Regions from separate parts of the Rhizobium sp. 862_C5_N1_2 genome, predicted to be linked through region 3. Evidence: riboswitches for the same ligand, from Rfam matches in the RefSeq annotation. Region 3 holds a riboswitch; each other region holds the start of a gene.
What was found. Region 3 has a riboswitch for cobalamin ahead of ACD590_RS13000 (ABC transporter substrate-binding protein). Riboswitches for the same ligand answer to the same signal wherever they lie in the genome.

Region 1 (6,218 bases), 370 kb from region 3:
GGAAGACGTGGGTAATCACGTCGGGCAAAGACTTCCGAGTCCCGCCCCCACCGGATACTTCCGCAACCGAGTTGGAGCAGGTTCGCGAACTTGTCGCAAAGAACGATGCGCAGGTCGCCGCCAAGATCACATTCTGGGACGCCGGTTCGCCCGGCTATCGATGGATCGACCTGGTCAACAACCGTCTTCTCGCAAACCAGACGATCCCCAATGCGCATCGCGTCTACACCTATTTGACGATGGCGGTCTACGACGCCACCATCGCGGCTTGGGAGTCGAAATACTTCTACAATCGCCCCCGCCCGAGCGAGGTGGATACGACACTGCCGACTGCGCTGCCTACGCCTCGGAGTCCCGCTTATCCATCCGAACACGCGGCCGCCGCCGCCGCCGCCGCGACCGTTCTTGCCTATTTCTTTCCCGACGAGGCGTCGTCGTTCCAGGCGATGGCCGAAGAAGCCGCACAGTCGCGTGTCCTTGCCGGTGTCCAGTTCCCAAGCGATTCATCCGCCGGCCTGGAACTGGGGCGACGCGTGGCAGAGCAAGTGATTGCGCGGGCAAAGGCCGACGGCTCCGATGCCGTCTGGACCGGCACCGTGCCGACCGGGCCGTGCATGTGGGTCGGAGACAAACCCGCCAATGCAACCATGCCAAACTGGAAGCCGATCCTGCTCGAGACAGCCGATGAATTCAGGCCACCGACTCCGCCCGACTGCAAGTCTGCGGCCGTGAAGGCCGAGACGGATGCAGTCCGCCAGTTTGAGCGAAAATTCCCCAACAGCTACAAGGCGTTCTACTGGCAAAGTCCATCCGGCCTGTTCACAGACTGGTATGACTATGCCAGCAAGTGGATGTTCGAGGACAAGACGGATTCGAACCCGCCGCGCGCCGCACGGGCTTACGCGATGCTCGCAACGGTCTACTACGACGCCTACATTGCAAGCAACGACGGGAAATACGCTTATTGGTACCTGCGGCCCAACATGCTTGACCCGAGCATCACTCCCCTGTTCGCAGTGCCGGCCCATCCCAGTTATCCGTCGAATCACTCCACGTTGTCGACTGCCCGATGCGAGGTGCTTGCCTATCTGTTCCCCGACCAGGCGGAGTTCATCCGAACGGTCGGCAAGGAAGCGGGCGATTCCCGCATCTGGGCCGGCATCCACTATGAAATGGACAACCGGGCCGGTGCCGCACTTGGCAAAGCAGTCGCCGGGAAATTCATCGAGCGGGCAAAAAAAGACGGGGCAGACTAGCGGAAGGGCCGCTAGCGCCTTTCTCCCGAAATGTCGCAATCCTAAGCGAAGGGTTCTCGGTGGAACGTTCCGTTCACTCAGCAGCCGACGTGCGAGGCAGCAACGTTTCTCAAACGATGCGGATGCGGCGCGTCACCTGGCCATTGCTTTCCCAGTATGTGTGCTTTTTGGCGATCAAGGGATCGTCCATCGCCGGTTGAATTTGCCCTGCGGTACTGATCGCGCGCGAGGTCACCGTGTGTTCTCCAGGCGAGGGATTTGGCCAATCCAGTGACCAAATCTTCCAGGCGTATTCGGCCTCCTCGCTGTGATCGATGACTGCCGGCATCCAGGGCCCTTGATCAATTTTCAGTTCGACCCGGTCGATCGGTGCACCCCAGGCTGCGCCGACGACCCGGTGACCCGAGTCGTTGCGCGTGACCTTGGCGGGCGCGGATTTCAGCAAGGCCCGGCCGACCGAGGTCTCGGCCCGCACGGTCTCGCCTTTGTGCTCTTCCTCCCGGATGGTGACATAGTCGCGGCCCATCAGCAGGCTCATGAAGCGGGTGTCGCGAACCTCGATGCCCTTCAGCCACTTGACGTTGGCGATCCCGTACCAGCCCAGAGTTATCAGCCGCAGCGGGAAACCGTTGGGGGCAGGCAGGGTCGCTCCGTTCATTTCGTAGCAGAGCAGATTGTCGGGGTTCATCGCGTCTGCGAGCGACATGCTGCGAGCGAAGTTCTGTTGCATCTTGATGTCGCGAATCGTGACCTCGCCTTTGTCGGTGCCGAAGAAGACGACCTCTAGGTGTTCAGTCCCCATCCATCATGGAAGACGAGTTCCTCGAGCGGCAGCCGCTGCCGCCAGCCTTTGACGGACAGTTCCGGCTCGTCATAGAGCCGGTCGACGAAACCGGCACAGAGCCAGGCGACCACCTCGATATGCTGGGGTATACCGAGAATGCTCTTCAGGTCGCTTTCATGAAAGATGCTGACCCAGCCGATCCCGACCCCTTCCGCCCGCGCCGCAAGCCAGAGATTCTGGATGGCGCAGACTGTGGAATAGCTATCCATCCTGGGATTGTGCGTGCGCCCCAGCACGACGCTGCCGCTGCGGGTAGGATCGCAGGTCACGCATATGCCGAGCGGCGCCTCGACGATGCCTTCGAGCTTGAGCGAGCGGTAGGCCTGCCGCCGTTCGCCTTCGAACATCAGCGCCGCCTCCTCGTTGGCCCTCGCAAAAGCATCCCGGACGCGCGCCCGCACGGTTGCGCTTTTCACCAGAATGAAATTCCACGGCTGCATAAAGCCGACGGAGGGTGCATGATGGGCAGCCGTCAGCAGCCGCTGCACAAGGTCATCCGGCAAGGGATCGGGCAGGAACTGGCTGCGAACGTCGCGCCGCGTCATGATCGCATGATAGACGGCCTCGCGTTCGGCCAAGGAAAAACCGGACGCCGCCGAAAGGGCATCATCATCAAAGGGTCGCATCGTCAAATCCCCAACAACGCAACCGCCCCGCCGTCCGCGCGGATCGGTCTATCTAGCCAGGCCGGTCTTCTGACTCGGCGTCATCCGTCTGCCGCAGCCTTCCCGGCAAAAAGCCAGTGGCGTGATGAAGCGGCAAGCGTCAGCCTTACAGCGTTGGGCACGTTCCGGCTTTGCACCGGATTCCCGATTCTCCCGCCTGGACGGCGGGCACCTGACGGCGCATCTATTTCAGGAAAGCGCGGCGGCGGCAAGCCGGCCCTCATACCGCCGACACGTTGCATGCGACATCGACTTCATGGACAGAGGCGCATCGCTGCCTTAGAAACAAACCGATCCTGACCGACGCCCATGGCGCCGCACTTTTTCTCTTTGCACTTTGGTTGCCCGTGCCCCGCCTCACGCCCATGATCCTTGCGGTCGCCCTGTTCATGGAACAGATGGATTCGACGGTGATCGCCACCAGCCTACCGGCGATCGCAGCCGATATCGGCACCTCGCCGATCGCGCTGAAGCTCGCCGTTACCAGCTATCTCGTGGCGCTGGCGATCTTCATCCCGATCAGCGGCTGGATGTCCGATCGTTTCGGCGCACGCAACATCTTCCGCATGGCGATCTTCGTTTTCATGATCGGTTCGATCGCCTGCGCCTTTTCCAATTCGATCACGGCCTTCGTCATCTCACGCCTGATCCAGGGCGCCGGCGGCTCGATGATGACGCCGGTCAGCCGCTTGCTGCTGGTCCGGGGAACGCCGCGTCACGAACTCGTCGATGCCATGGCCTGGCTCACCATTCCAGCGTTGATCGGTCCGATCATGGGTCCGCCGATCGGCGGCTTCCTCACCACCTACCTCACCTGGCACTGGATCTTCTGGATCAACGTCCCGATCGGCGTGCTCGGCATCATCCTCGTCACCCGTTTCCTGCCGGCGGTTGAGCCACGCAGTCCCCGGCCGATGGATTTCCCCGGCTTCTTTCTTTGCGGCCTCGGCTTCTCCGGCTTCGTCTTCGGCCTGTCGGTGATCAGCCTGCCGGCCGTGCCCGTTATCTATGGTTACGTCACCGTTGCGATCGGCATCCTTGCCGGCCTCCTATACCTCCTGCATGCCCGCCGCGTGCCCTATCCGCTTCTCGATCCGAAGATGTTCCGTTACCCGATGTTCCGGGCGGCAATCCTCGGCGCCTCGAATTTCCGCATGGGACTTGGCGCCCTGCCTTTCCTGATGCCGCTGATGCTCCAGCTCGGCTTCGGCCTGACGCCGCTGCAATCGGGCTCGGTCACCTTCGTCAGCGCGCTCGGCTCCATGGGCTCGAAATTCGCCGCCTCGCGCACCTTCAATGCCTTCGGCTTCCGCACGGTGATCTCCCTCACCACCTTGCTGGCGGCGATCTTCCTCGGCATCAACGGCCTGTTCACCGCCGAAACGCCACTGTTCCTGATCATGGCCTGCCTGCTGATCGGCGGCCTGTTCCGCTCCATGGCTTTCTCCGGCGTCAACGCCATGGCCTTCGGCGATGTCGATGATGCCGACAGCAGCCAGGCAACCGCAATCAATGCCGTTGCCCAGCGTATCTCCATGGCGATGGGTGTGGCGATCGCCGGCGGCATCCTCGAAATTTCCAGCAGCTTTCACGACGGCAGGCTGCTGGTCTCGGATTTCCACATCGCCTTCTTCAGCGTCTCGGCGATTTCGGCGCTGGCCTGCATCACCTTCCTGCGCCTGCCCCAAGATGCCGGCGCTGAACTGACGGCGCGCGGCCGCAAGCGCCGGCACGTCGAGCCGGAAGAGGCCGTGGCTGAAAATAGCTGATCTCCCTGACGCCACGGAAGCCCTGCTACACCCACCGGTTCGCAAGGCTCGGCGCCGGCGGCAGCAGGCGCGAATGGCACGCGTGTGCTCAGCATTCGTTTCTACTTTATGATTTATTCACACATCAAATACACACTGCGTTTGCGCGTTTTGGGTTGCTATCAGGACATGGGCATGAGCGCTCGTGATGCGACCGTCAGCGTCGATGCCCGTATTGATACGCCAGTCGGGAACATGTCCGACTGAGCCGCAATTCTAGGCCGCCGCGGAATGTTCCATTTTTTGAAAACGATGCCTCTGACAGCCAAGCTGGCGGCGATTATCGTTGCCGTAAACCTCTGCGGCATTTCCGCTTTCGCCACCTATACCTGGATGTACGAAACCCGGGCGTTGATCGATGGCGCCAAGGCGAACTGGTCCAAGGATGCGGAGCAGTTTGCATCTCTGGCCGCCGGCGGCGTGAAATGGGGGAAGGCGAACGCCGTTCGCGAGGCTTATTCGCTCTACCGCGACGACCCCTCGCTCGATCTTGTACAGTTTGCCGCATTCAACGCGGAACCGGCATCAGTCGATACGTGGACACGCGACGGCATCAACGGTTTGCCTGCACCCGCCGATCTGGCGAAGCGTCTCAGCGCGAAACCGGAAAAGACGACTGTCGATGATAGCGGAACATCCGCCGGCGTGGTCACGATCATCGCGCCGCTTCCGCTGGATAAGGCAGGCAAGGCCACCGGCTACATCGTCACGAACTGGTCTGTCGAAAAAATCGCTTCCGAAGTCAGGCAGAAAGTTCTCATTTCGTTGCTCACGCAGTCCGCGATCACCGCCATGGCCGTCGTTGCCTTCCTTCTCGCCATGCGCAGCCTGGTCGGCCGGCCCATCAGGGTGATCAGCGAACGAATTAGCGCGTTGCAGAAAGGCGATCTGGTCTCTCCCGTCACCTACAGGGAAAATGGCGACGAGATCGGCTTTCTGGCGCGAGCATTGGAAGTTTTCCGTCACGAGGCGATTGCGAAGGTCGAGAGAGAGCAAGCCGCTGCCGAGCAGAGTGCTTCGCTCGACGCCGAACGGGCGCGCAACGCATTGTTGACCGAAGAGGCCAGCAACACGCAACGGCTGGTCATGAACGCTCTCGCAAATGCATTGGAAGGCCTTGCCGCCGGCGACTTCTCGATACACCTGGCCGATGTCGGTCCCGAATTCGATAAATTGCGGCAGGATTTCAACAACATGGTCGATGCGGTCGCGGCCGCTCTGACAGAGATCAAGACCGCTTCCGTGGCGGTTGAAACCGGCTCGAGCGAGCTGGCGACCTCCGCAGATCAACTCGCCAGGCGGACCGAGCAACAGGCAGCAGCATTGGAACAGACCGCCGCCGCACTGGATGAGGTGACCACGACGGTCAGAACATCGTCGCAACGGGCCGAAAATGCCGGGCAGTTGGTCGAGGAGACAAAGCGGAGCGCCCATGTCTCGGCGACGGTGGTGCGTGATGCGATCGGGGCGATGGACCGGATTCAAACCTCGTCGAGCCAGATCGGCCGCATTATTGGCGTCATCGACGAAATCGCCTTCCAGACGAACCTGCTTGCGCTGAACGCCGGCGTCGAGGCGGCGCGCGCCGGCGAAGCCGGCAAGGGTTTTGCGGTTGTCGCGCAGGAAGTGCGTGAGCTCGCCCAGC
Region 2 (6,218 bases), on a different contig from region 3:
GGAAGGATTCGTCGATCAGCGATGTCAGCCCCGCCGCCCTCAACGATAAAATTCTTGGGGTGACATCGTCGACAGCGCAGGAATCCTATGCCAACCATCTTTATCCGGAAATGAAAAAGAAGGTGTTTCGGTCTTCGCCCGAATTGTACAAGGGTCTGGCGGACGGGAGCGTCGACATTATCCTCGAGGATAAACTCGCCATCTACGACTGGATTGCCAACACCAAGGCAGGAAGCTGCTGCGAGTTCAAAGGACCGGATCTGGTCGACATCACATACTTCGGTGAGGGTGCCGGCATCGCGCTGCGCCTCGATGACAAGGAGCGTCTTGCGCGCCTGAACGAAGCGTTGAAGAGCATCAAGGCGGACGGGACCTACGACATGATCAACGCAAAATATTTCCCGTTCAGCATCCAGTAGTTCGTCAATCAAATCGTTGTGCGATGCAGAATGGCCGGCTTTCCGCCGGCCATTCCTATCAGGTAAAGTCCTCAGTCGTAGTCGCTAGAGCATTTCCGTTTTTCTTCGAATCACGGAAATGCTCTATCCCTTTGTTTTCTCGCAATTCCGGACGCAAAACCGCTACGCGCTTTTGCTGGAATTGCTCTAGGCGGCTTTCGCGACCTCTCCGTGCGGATCGAGGACATATTTCGTCGCCGCTCCCTGGTCGAAGCTCTCATATCCATTGGCGGCATCGTCGAGCGGAATGACCTTGGCGTTGACGATATCGGCAATTGGCAGCCGGTCGTGGAGGATCGCCTGCATGAGCTGACGATTATATTTGATCACCGGAGTCTGGCCGGTGTGGAAGGACTGCGCCTTGGCCCATCCGAGGCCGAAGCGGAGCGACAGATTGCCGTGTTTGGCGGCGTTGTCGACGGCGCCCGGATCCTCGGTAACGTAGAGGCCGGGGATGCCGATCGAACCCGCGGCACGGGTAATCTCCATCATCTGATTGAGCACGATCGCCGGCTGTTCGCCGCCCGAGTGGCCGCGTGCCTCGAAGCCGACCGCATCGATGGCGCTGTCCACCTCATTGGTGCCGACGACCTGCGCGATCATGTCGCCGAGACGGTCGCTCTTCGACAGGTCGATCGGTTCGAAACCGACCTTCGCCGCATGCGCCAGACGGTCCTTGTTGAAATCACCGATCATCACGACAGCAGCGCCGAGAATGCGAGCCGAAGCCGCAGCCGCAAGGCCGACAGGGCCGGCACCGGCGACATAGACGGTCGAGCCGACCCCAACACCTGCACGCACTGCGCCATGGAAGCCGGTGGGCAGAATGTCGGAGAGCATGGTGAGATCACGGATCTTCGCCATTGCCCTATCCCGATCGGGGATTTTCAGCAGGTTGAAATCTGCGTAGGGAATGGTGACATAGCGCGCCTGTCCGCCGATCCAGCCGCCCATGTCGACATAACCGTAAGCACCGCCGGCGCGGGCCGGGTTTACCGTCAGGCAGACACCGGTATCCTGAGACTTGCAGCAGCGGCATCGGCCGCAGGCGACATTGAAAGGCACCGAGACGATATCGCCGATTTCGAGCATCTCGACGTCGATGCCTTTCTCGATGATCTCGCCGGTGATTTCATGGCCGAGGACCAGGCCCGGCATCGCCGTCGTGCGGCCGCGGACCATGTGCTGATCGGAGCCGCAGATATTGGTCGAGATCACCTTCAAAATCACGCCGTGTTCAATGCGGCGGCCGTCAGGCGCTTCCAGCTTCGGGTCGTCGATGTCGCGAACTTCAACCTTGCCCGGCCGGAGATAGACGACGCCTCTATTTTTGCTCATGAATTCCTCCCACTTGTTTGAATGCCTCGATCTGCAACCGATGCAGTCGATGGCAACCTTCCCTCCGGCCTGCCTCCTCTGCAGCCCGGTCCACAACACGAGGATACCGCCGCATCGGGCGATATTCAGATTTGCAAAAGGGACAGATTGGATGGAGAAGAGGAGTGAACGCCATGGTTTTCGCCTGTCGTTCCGCTCGTGATCGTCTGCCGCAATCCGTCGATTTGCTGTGCCAAGAGCTGGTTTCCGGCTCCAGAATCTCCTTTCGATCCATCTCGATATCTTTCCGGATGTCTATCCGGCGATTTCCTTGAGGATTTCAGTTCTTCTACCGCTGCGGGGCGGCGCCGGCGTCAGGCCAGCGTCCCAATGGTCCATTTCGCCAGTTTGCGAGATAGCGCCTTGAACACCACAAGCAAACCATGCCTGACGTAAAACAGCGATCAAGAAAACGACATGGGCGCAACTCAAAGACGACAGTCGGCAAAGTCGCAATAGCGCTGCGTAGCAGAAATAATTGATCCCGCGAATACGGCGGTTTTCCGGATCGTCCCGGAAGATTTGATCGCCGCCTAAAGGCTTTAGGCGCGATGCGGTCGCCGGCTGCGGCTGACGTCGATTGCCGTGTGCCAGAACACGGCGCCGAGGATGATCGCGCCGCCGAAAAAGGTGGCGACGGGCGGCTCTTCGGAAAACAACAGCCAGACCCAGAAGGGCGTGAGCACGATTTCCATCGTGCCGATCAGCGCCGCCTCCGCCGGCGGCATCCGCTTCGCCCCGGCAAGGAAGAGCACCAGCGCCAGGGAGAAATTGGTCGCGCCGAAGGCGGCGAGGACGATCCAGTTGTGCAGGTCGAGCGAGCCGACCGAACCGAACGGAGCGAAGAGTGCAAGTGTCAGGAAAGCGCTGACCACGGTCGGCGGCAGGCTCGGCACGTCGGGACTGATGCGCGGAATGATGATGACGAGCGCGAAGGACGCCGTCATGCCGAGCGCCAGCAGGTCGCCCCAACCGGTCCCGCCGCCGATCGACGAGGCGACGATGACCGCAACGCCGAAGAGCGAGATGCCGCCGGCAATCAGCGTCCGCCTGGAGACCCTCTCCCTGAGGATGACCCACCCGAGCAGTGCCGCGATGAAGGGCGCGGTCGCATAGATCATCGTCACATTGGCGACGGTGGTCATGTAAAGCGCCCCGATGAAGCATACCTGACTGAAGGTCTGGCATGCGATCATCGCAAGACCTGACGGATGGAAGACGGATCGCCATTGCTGCCGTGAGATGCCCCCTTCGAGGAAAAGGCAGGGGATCAGCAGAAACAGGCCGCCGAACAACGACCGCCAGGCGATCGCCGTCCATACGTCGGTCGTCAGGAGCCGCGAATAGACGCCGCTCGCGCTCCAGGCAAGCGTCGCGGCAATGATGAGAAGCACACCCTTCTCGTGCTCGCTGCCTGCGAGGCGTCTGGCCGGATTTTCAATGGTCACGCAGATATTCTCAAAGAAGGAAGTCGAACGCGGTTCTTTTCTGCGCCAAGAATTGACATTAGACAAACGAATAGTAGAGATAGCTACCATCGATTTTTTCTATGGCTATTCCTATGCACGAGCCGATTGAGAGCGACCTGCTCAGAACCTTCCTGGTCGTTGCCGAGACTTCCAATTTCTCCGCGGCTGCCCAGCGCATCGGGCGGACGCAGTCGGCGGTCAGCACTCAGATCAAGCGGCTTGAGCAGACGATCGGCGAAGCTCTGTTCGAGCGGGGCGCCCGCGGCGTGCTGCTGACGCGCCAGGGCATACAGCTCGTCCCCTACGCCCGCAGGATAATCGACCTCCTGAACGAGGCCGCCGCGACGATCCGGAGCAAACCGCTGGACGGACCGGTGCGCATCGGAATTCCGGAGGAATACAGCCAGACGGTGCTGCCGGCAGCCCTTGCTGCTTTCGCCGTACGCCACCCGGCCGTCGAGGTCACCGTGTCCTGCGACTACACAGTTCGCAACCTGGCCGCCCTCGAGCGGGATGAGCTCGATCTGGCCGTCGTTTTCGACTGGAGCGATGAGACGAAAGGCGAGGTCATCTGTATCGATCCCACAGTCTGGGTCACATCGATGGTCCACAGGCTGCACGACATCGATCCCCTGCCGATAGCGACCTATCGCAACTCCACCTGGTCACGCGATTTTGCGCTCCGGTCGCTGGAGCAGATCGGCCGCAACTATCGAATCGCTTTCATCGCCGATACTGGCTCGGGGCTGAAGAATGCCGTGACCGCAGGCCTTGCCGTCACCACGCTTTCCCGCAGCAGCATTCCGCCCGGCTGCCGGGAACTCACCGCCGAAGACGGTTTCCCGCCGGTCGATTCCTCCAAGGTCGTGCTCCGCCGGAGCACTTACCGTTCCAGCGAGGCCGTTCGGGAACTTGCCGAAATGATACGGGACGCATTCCAGCCTATGCCCGCACCTCCGATGACGTGATGCGGCGCCGCAAGCGGCGCCGGGTCTCCGACGGGCTTTCGGAAAAACTCGCCCGGTAGCTTCTCGCAAAGGCTGAGGCCGAGTTGAAGCCGGTTGCCGCCGCGATGTCGGCGAAGGAGGCCGTCGTCTCGATCACCTTGCGGCGGGCCGCATTCAAGCGCAGGGCGAGATAATGCACATGCGGCGGCGCGCCGATACTCTGCTGGAAAAGATCCTGCAGATGTCGGGCGCTGATGCCCACCCTGCGGGCGAGCCGCGTAAGAATCAGAGGCTGCTCGATATGCTCCTCCATCAGCCGCACCGCTTGCGCGACACGGGGATCGTGCATGCGCAACCCAGCCGAGGCTGCGGAAAGTGACTCATCGGCATGGAAGGACGGCTGCTCATAGCGGAACAGCCGGCTGACCTCGAGCGCCAGCGAATAACCCTGCCGCTGCCTGATCACTTCCAGCATCAGGTCGACGGTTGGAAGCGAACCGGAGGTCGTCAGCCGCTTGCCGTCGATGACGAAACGATCCTTGACGGCCCGCACCTCAGGATAGGCCAGCGCAAAATCCTCGTAGTCCTCCCAGTGGACGGTCGCCGGCAGTCCGTCGAGCAGGCTTGCTTCCGCCAGCAGCCATGTGCCGGACTCGATGCCGGCAATCACCGTGCGATAGCGGGCAGCCTGGGAGAGCTGCATCTTGAGGGCCGGCGTCGCGCTGTGGCGCCAGTTGTAACTGGCAAGCACGAATAGCGGCGTATCCTCGGTCGTCGCCTTGAAAGCGCCTTGTGCGGGCACGGCGATATTGCTGGTGGTCGGGACCGGTGCTCCGTCCGGCGTGAGCAGCCGCCAGCGATAGAGTTCGCTGCCGGAAATGCGGTTGGCACCGCGCAGCGGCTCGATGACCGAGGCGATCAGGATCAGGTTCGCGTCCGGCAGGACGAGAAGGTCGATATCGAGCCGTTCCGTCGATCGCTGCAGCAAGGCCACCTCCCTCGAGTTCTGATAATGTATCAACTGCTTCCGAAAATGCAACGCATCGCCATCCATCCTGTCGCGTAATGCGGACAAGACGAGGGAGAACAAAAGCATGCCTCTTGCGATGAACCGCGATGTCTTCATCACCTGTGCCGTCACCGGCGCCGGCGATACGGTTTCCAAATCCAGCCACGTGCCGATCACTCCCAAGCAGATCGCCGATTCCGCCATCGATGCGGCAAAGGCCGGTGCTGCGGTCGTTCACTGCCATGTCCGCGATCCAGAAACGGGTGCTGCCAGCCGCCGCAACGATCTCTACAGGGAAGTCACCGACCGCATCCGTTCGGCCGATGTCGACGTCGTCCTCAATCTCACCGCCGGCATGGGCGGGGACCTGATCTTCGGGGACGTCGAAAGCCCCCTTCCCCTCAATCCTAAGGGCACGGATATGGCCGGCGCCACCGAGCGCGTCAGCCACGTCGCCGAGTGCCTGCCTGAGATCTGCACGCTCGACTGCGGCACTATGAATTTCAATCTCGGCGATTATGTCATGACCAACACGCCGGCCATGCTGCGGGCCATGGCAAAGAAGATGACGGATCTCGGCGTGCGGCCCGAAATCGAGGCCTTCGACACCGGTCATCTCTGGTTTGCCAAGCAGCTTGCCGAGGAAGGCCTGATCGAAGACCCGGTGCTGATCCAGCTCTGCATGGGCATTCCCTGGGGTGCGCCCGACGATCTCAATACCTTCATGGCGATGGTCAACAACGTGCCTCAGAGCTGGACCTTCTCGGCCTTTTCGATCGGCCGCAACGCCATGGCCTATCCGGCAGCCGCCGTTCTCGCCGGCGGTAATGTGCGCGTCGGCCTTGAGGACAACCTCTTCGTCGGCAAGGGCCAGCTCGCCACCAATGCCCAGCTCGTCGAAAAGGCCGTGCAGGTGGTCGAGGGCATGGGTGCCCGGATCATCGGTCCGGAAGACGTT
Region 3 (6,218 bases):
CCCTCGCGGACCTTCGAACCGAGAAGATCGGGATGACGGCTGCCTGCGAACACGGAGTAGGCGTCGTTATAGATCATCACGCCGTCTTCGCCCCATAGAAGAACGATTGGCACGGGTGAAAGCAGGAGCATGTTGGTGGCCGTCTTCAGACTTTGCGGCCAGAGGTCGAGAGGACCGAGCGGCGTTTTGCTCCAGTCGCGGGTCTGGATCAGCCGGCCAATTTCCCCGCCACCGACAGGAAAGCGAGCTGTGAGTGGCTGAGGGGATTCGGAATCCAAGGCTCGCTCCAAATTTTGATGGTGTTTCTAATTAGCGCATCCCTTGATTTTTTCCACCCATGGATGTCGTGGCTTCTCCCTACCAATCTCTCTTGAGCATTGGCGCCTATTGAACCGATCAGCCTCTACGCCTGCGCCATCGCCCGCCACGCGGCCGGCGGGGTGGCGAAGGCGCGGGAGAAGGCGCGGTTGAAGGCGGCTTCGGTGGCATAGCCGGCCTCATAAGCTATCGCCGCGATCGGCTGGCCCGATGTGGCGAGTGCGACGCTTGCGAGGTAAAGCCGCCAGTCCCTGATATAGCGGATCGGCGAGGTCGAGAGCACCGTCTGGAAGCGATCGGCGAGGGCGCTGCGCGAGAGGCCGGAGGCCGCCGCCAGTTGCTCCAGCGACCAGTCGCGTCTGGGATCGTCATGAATGAGGGAGAGGCAGCGCGAGAGCGCGGGGTCGCCGAGCGCTGCCAGCCAGCCGACGGAACGCGACTCGGCCATCATGATCTGATGGCGCAGGATCTCGATGAAGATGATTTCGGTCAGCCGCGGCAGCATCGAGACGCCACCGGCGCGCGGCCTGTCGACCTCCTCGACCATCTGGCGGATGGTGGCGCGCAGCCAGTCGCCGTCATTGGCTGCTCGTGTCCTGACATGGATCAGCCTGGGCAGCGCCTGACGCAGCGGCGCAAAGCTCAGCCCGTCCCATTGCAGATAGCCGCAGAGCAGCCGCACGCCTTGCGCGGCCTCGCCGTAGCGCAGCACGGGAATCTCACGCCACGGCTTTTGCGGCAGGTCGCGGGTCGGCAGCACCAGCTTGCCGTCTCTTCCCGCGCCGAGCTGATGTCCGGTGCCGAAGGGAAAGACCAGCACGTCGCCCGCCTCGAGATCGGCCTCTTCACCTTCCGTCTTCAGCCAGCAGCGGCCCTCCACAACGATGTGAAACGGCATCGTGCCCGAAGCCTTCGCCGAAAGGCTCGCCAAGGCCGGCGTGGCATCGGTCTGCCAGTCGCCCGTCGGCATGAAGCAGAACTGCAGTGATCCCGACAGGCGGATCGTCGACAGCAGCGCCGACAGCACGTCGTCACGCGCGACACCCGCAGCGCCTGGATTTTCGGACAAGGCTTCACGCATTCCGGCCAAATACGCGCCCCGCGCACCCTCCTATCATCAGCTCGTTCAAACCGGGTGAACGCTGTTCACCCTGACAAACGGGAGAATACTATGCAAACCCAAAGCGACAAACTGGTCGTGCTCGTCACCAAAGGCATCGAATCCGAACTGTCCTCCGTCGCCTTCACCATTGCCAATGGCGGCATCACCGCCGGGCTGAAGGTCTCGGTGTTCCTCACCAGCACCGGGATCGACCTGGTGCGCAAGGGCGGCCAGCGCATGACGCATGTGCCGCCGCTCGATCCGCTGTCGAGCCTGATCGAGAATTTCCAGCAGCGCGGCGGCACGATCTGGGCTTGCCCGCCCTGCGTGACCTCGCGCGGCTACACGCAGGAAGACTTGCTCGACGGTGTCGTCATCGTCGGCGCCAGCGCCATGCATGCCGAGATCAAGGAAGGTGCTGCGACGCTGTCGTTTTGACGATACTCGGCCGGGATGGGCGGGAGTTTGGGCGGCGTCTCCCGCCGGTTTCGTCAGGCTTTGCGGATCGGCGACAGGTGCAGAGAAATACCAAGCGCCTATTCTTGCGTTCGGCAATATACTTGTGAGATTGTGTCGATATACGTGCGATAATGCCTGGTGCGGGCAGCGCGGGGGCTTCGATGACATCCGTGAGGGTCAATGAGCTGATATCGGTGGCGGGGCAGCCCGACGCCGCAGGTTTTGCCGCCTTCGCGGCTGATGGCTTTGCCGCCGTCATCAATGCCCGGCCGGATGGCGAGGAGCCGGGGCAGCCGGGCAATACCTCGGAAAAGGCTTCCGCCGCCGCCGCCGGGCTCGCCTACAGCTTCGTGCCGGTGAAGGGGACCGAGATCACCGAGGCCGATATCCGCGCCTTCCAGGCGGCGATGGCGCAGGCGAAGGGACCGGTCGTCGCCCATTGCAAGAGCGGCACACGGGCATTGACGCTCTACGCGCTGGGCGAGGTGCTCGACGGCCGGATGAAGCCCGGAGATGTCGAGGCCTTCGGTCAAAACCTCGGCTTCGATCTTGCCGGCGCGCGCCGCTTTCTGGAGAAGCGGGCAGGGCAGGCGGCTCATGTGAAGGCCTTCTTCGAGCCCCGCACCTCCACTGTGCAATATGTCGTTTCCGACCCGGCGACGAAACGCTGCGCCATCATCGACCCAGTGCTCGATTTCGACGAAATGTCGGGGGCGACGGGAACGGCCAATGCCGACGCCATCCTCGCTCATATCAAAAGTGAAGGGCTGACGGTCGAGTGGATCCTCGACACGCATCCGCATGCCGATCATTTCTCCGCCGCGCATTACATCAACGGAAAGACCGGTGCGCCGACCGCGATCGGCGCTCATGTCACCGACGTCCAGACGCTCTGGAAGGAGATCTACAACTGGCCGGCGCTTAAAACCGACGGCTCGCAATGGGACCAGCTGTTTGCCGATGGCGACACCTTCGAGATCGGTGCGCTTAAAGCCCGCGTGATGTTTTCGCCCGGGCACACACTCGCCTCAGTGACCTATGTAATCGGCGACGCCGCCTTCGTGCACGACACAGTGTTCACGCCGGATTCCGGCACGGCGCGAACCGATTTTCCGGGCGGCAGCGCCAGTGCCCTCTGGCACTCGATCCAGGCCATCCTATTGCTGCCCGAGGAGACCCGGCTCTTTTCCGGCCACGACTACCAGCCCGGCGGCCGCCACCCGCGCTGGGAAAGCACGGTGACCGCCCAGAAAAGCGCCAATCCTCATATCGCAGGCATCGACGAGGCCGGCTTCATCGCGCTGCGCCAGGCGCGCGACCGCACGCTGCCGAAGCCGAAGCTGATGCTGCATGCGCTGCAGGTCAATATTCGCGGCGGGCGGTTGCCCGAGCCGGAGGGGAACGGCCGGCGGTATTTGAAGATACCGCTGGATGCGTTGTAGAGGCGGCCGGGGCTGGGAGTGGGCGCCTTTGCCCCAGGTGCGGTAGGCTTCGGCGATGCGGCGGGCGGAGGCGATCGCAACATATTTATCCGCTGGTGGGATGGCTCCTTCGGAATCATCATTGACGTCGTGCAGGTCTGCGACGTAACTGGGTTCGACGGTTCCCTGAAGATGACTCCAAGGGGATTAATAGGGAACACGGTGAGGACGACCCAGTAGGGACCGAGACCGTGGCTGCCCCCGCAACTGTAAGCGGATTGTCGATCATCTCAGGAGTGGCCAGCGACTGGCCATCTCTGAAGGGCCCATGGCCCTGCCACTGCGGATATCGCGGGAAGGCGGATGTAACGACGGATATCCGCAAGCCAGGAGACCTGCCGTCAATCACGATCCAATCAACCGGGCGGGGATGCCCGGACAAGGAACAGATATGATTGACCTGCTGAACCTTCGCCGAATTCCGGCATGCATCCGTCTCGATTGGGCCTCCTGCGGCTAGGGCACGCCTAAGCGTGCTTTCGGTCCGCGCACATGCGCGGAACGGCCGTCATTTTTTCCTTCATCGAGGTTTTCCATGCGCCAGATTCTCGCCGCCATGACATTTGCCTTCGGGCTCGCCGGCCTTGCGGCACCAAGCCTTGCCGCGACCCACTACCCCCTGACCGTCAGTAATTGCGGCCAGCAGGTGACTTTTCAGAAGGCGCCCGCCAGGATCGTTTCGATCGGCCAGGGCATGACCGAAATTCTTTTCTCGCTCGGCCTTGCCGACAAGGTCGCCGGGACGGCCGTCTGGGTCGGTCCAGTCCTGCCGCAATATGCCGAGGCCAACAGCAAGATAAAGCGACTTGCCGACAACGATCCGAGCTTCGAATCCGTCGTCGGGCAGGAGCCCGACCTAGTGGCGGCCGAGTTCGAATGGCATGTCGGCGCGCAGGGCTCCGTCGGCAAGCGGGAGCAGTTCAAGGATCTCGGGATCAATACATATCTCGCGCCGGCGGATTGCGTCGCCAAGGTCAACACCGATGGCGGCGACGGCGTGCGCGGGGAATTGTTCACGATGGAGCTGATCTACCAGGAAGTCGCCGAGCTCTCGGAGATTTTCGACGTGAAGGACCGCGGCGATGCGCTGATTTCGGCGCTGAAGAAGCGCGAGGCGGATGCCGTCGCTTCGATATCGGGCGCATCGGGCAAGAACTTGCCCGTCGTCTTCTGGTTCTCCAGCAAAGAGGTCAACGGCGATGCCTTCATCGCCGGCAAGAACAGCGCGCCCGCCTATATCCTGAAGACGATCGGTGCGAAGAACGTCGTCACCACGGAAGAGGAATGGCCGCTGGTCGGTTGGGAAACCATCGCCCAGGCGAACCCTGCCGTCATCGTGCTCGCGACCATGGACCGCCGCCGTTACGCGGCTGACGATCCTAAGGTCAAGGTCGATTTTCTTGAGAACGACCCTGTGACCAAGGAGCTCGACGCGGTCAAAAACAAGCACTTCGTGATGATGGACGCGCAGTCGATGAACCCGACGATCCGCACGATCGATGGCATCGAGACATTGGCGAACGGCATCAAGTCCTTCGGCCTGGCGCAGTGAAGGCAATGTCGGTCAGGCAACAGGGATGGTGGGCGCTTGCCGCGCTCACCATTGTAGCACTTCTCCTGCTCGGGCTGATGATCAGCCTTGCCGTTTCCATCGGCGAGATCGCAATTCCCGTTGCGACCACGGCGGAGGCGGTCTCGAACCGGCTGTTCGGAACGAATTTCGAGATCAGCCGCATCCACCAGGGCATCGTCTGGGATTATCGTCTGAGCCGCGCGCTCGTCGCGGCCAGCGCCGGCGCATCGCTCTCGCTCTCCGGTGCGATCCTGCAGGCGCTGCTGCGCAATCCGCTGGCCGAACCCTATGTGCTCGGCATCTCCGCCGGCGCCTCGACGGGCGCCGTCTGCGTGATGATCCTCGGCTTCGGCTACGGTATTCTCGGCCTCTCGAGCGGCGCCTTCATCGGTGCGGTGATCGCCTTTCTGCTGGTCGGCTTCCTGGCAACGGGTGCGGGAGGAAGCGGCGAGCGCATCATCCTTTGCGGCGTCGCCGGTTCGCAGCTCTTCAATGCGCTGACCTCCTACATCGTGACGACTTCGGCGAATGCCGAGCAGGCGCGCGGCATCCTGTTCTGGCTTTTGGGTTCGCTCAGTGGCGTGCGCTGGCCCGATGTCTATCTGTCGGTGCCGATCGCGCTTGCCGGCTTCATCATCTGCATGGCCCATGTGCGGGCGCTGGACGCCTTCGCTTTTGGCACGGATGCTGCCGCCTCGCTCGGCATTGCCGTACGCCGCGTCCAAATCGTGCTGTTCGGCATGACGGCGGCGATGACGGCAAGCGTCGTCAGCATGGTGGGTTCGATCGGCTTCGTTGGCCTCGTCATCCCTCACGCCGCCCGCTTCCTCGTCGGGCCGGGGCATGGGCGGCTGCTGCCGGCAACAGCGCTCGGCGGTGCGATTTACATGGTCGGCGCCGATATTGTTTCGCGCGTCATCATACCGCAGCAAATCCTGCCGATCGGCGTCGTCACCGCACTCTTCGGCGCGCCGGCCTTCGCCATCATCCTCTATCGCGTGCGAGGGAATGCATGAGCATCAGCGTCGACGAGGTAAGCTTTGCCGCCGGCGATACCGTCATCGTCAACGGCGTCAGCCTAACGGTGGAAAGGGGCAAGGTGTTCGGCCTGCTTGGGCCGAACGGTTCCGGCAAATCGAGCCTTCTCAGATTGATTTGCCGGCTGCGCAAGGTTCGCAGCGGCGTCATCCGGCTGGGTGATGACGATATATCCTCGCTGTCGCGCGCAGCGCTTGCGCGGCGCGTCGCCTTCGTCGAGCAGCAGACGACGACGGATACGCAATTG

Region 1: it holds a riboswitch for cobalamin, as region 3 does, so the genes downstream of both, bluB (5,6-dimethylbenzimidazole synthase) here and ACD590_RS13000 (ABC transporter substrate-binding protein) in region 3, are expected to answer to the same signal.
Region 2: it holds a riboswitch for cobalamin, as region 3 does, so the genes downstream of both, fdhA (formaldehyde dehydrogenase, glutathione-independent) here and ACD590_RS13000 (ABC transporter substrate-binding protein) in region 3, are expected to answer to the same signal.

The regions. Positions count from the first base shown of each region.
Region 1 covers NZ_JBPWPT010000001.1:2,194,009-2,200,226, forward strand. Annotated here, with positions in the region: gene ACD590_RS11080 (phosphatase PAP2 family protein) at 72-1,256, shown strand; partial or broken gene ACD590_RS11085 (molybdopterin-dependent oxidoreductase) at 1,366-2,043, opposite strand; gene bluB (5,6-dimethylbenzimidazole synthase) at 2,040-2,726, opposite strand; cobalamin riboswitch at 2,769-2,956, opposite strand; gene ACD590_RS11095 (MFS transporter) at 3,131-4,534, shown strand; gene ACD590_RS11100 (methyl-accepting chemotaxis protein) at 4,805-6,218, shown strand, end outside.
Region 2 covers NZ_JBPWPT010000004.1:273,436-279,653, reverse strand. Annotated here, with positions in the region: gene ACD590_RS34095 (transporter substrate-binding domain-containing protein) at 1-419, shown strand, start outside; gene fdhA (formaldehyde dehydrogenase, glutathione-independent) at 606-1,796, opposite strand; cobalamin riboswitch at 2,017-2,216, opposite strand; gene ACD590_RS34085 (DMT family transporter) at 2,378-3,283, opposite strand; gene ACD590_RS34080 (LysR substrate-binding domain-containing protein) at 3,397-4,272, shown strand; gene ACD590_RS34075 (GlxA family transcriptional regulator) at 4,247-5,245, opposite strand; gene ACD590_RS34070 (3-keto-5-aminohexanoate cleavage protein) at 5,346-6,218, shown strand, end outside.
Region 3 covers NZ_JBPWPT010000001.1:2,563,532-2,569,749, reverse strand. Annotated here, with positions in the region: gene ACD590_RS13020 (PAS domain-containing protein) at 1-278, opposite strand, end outside; gene ACD590_RS13015 (AraC family transcriptional regulator) at 404-1,399, opposite strand; gene ACD590_RS13010 (DsrE family protein) at 1,490-1,858, shown strand; gene blh (bifunctional sulfur transferase/dioxygenase Blh) at 2,041-3,321, shown strand; cobalamin riboswitch at 3,463-3,717, shown strand; gene ACD590_RS13000 (ABC transporter substrate-binding protein) at 3,896-4,912, shown strand; gene ACD590_RS12995 (FecCD family ABC transporter permease) at 4,918-5,949, shown strand; gene ACD590_RS12990 (ABC transporter ATP-binding protein) at 5,946-6,218, shown strand, end outside.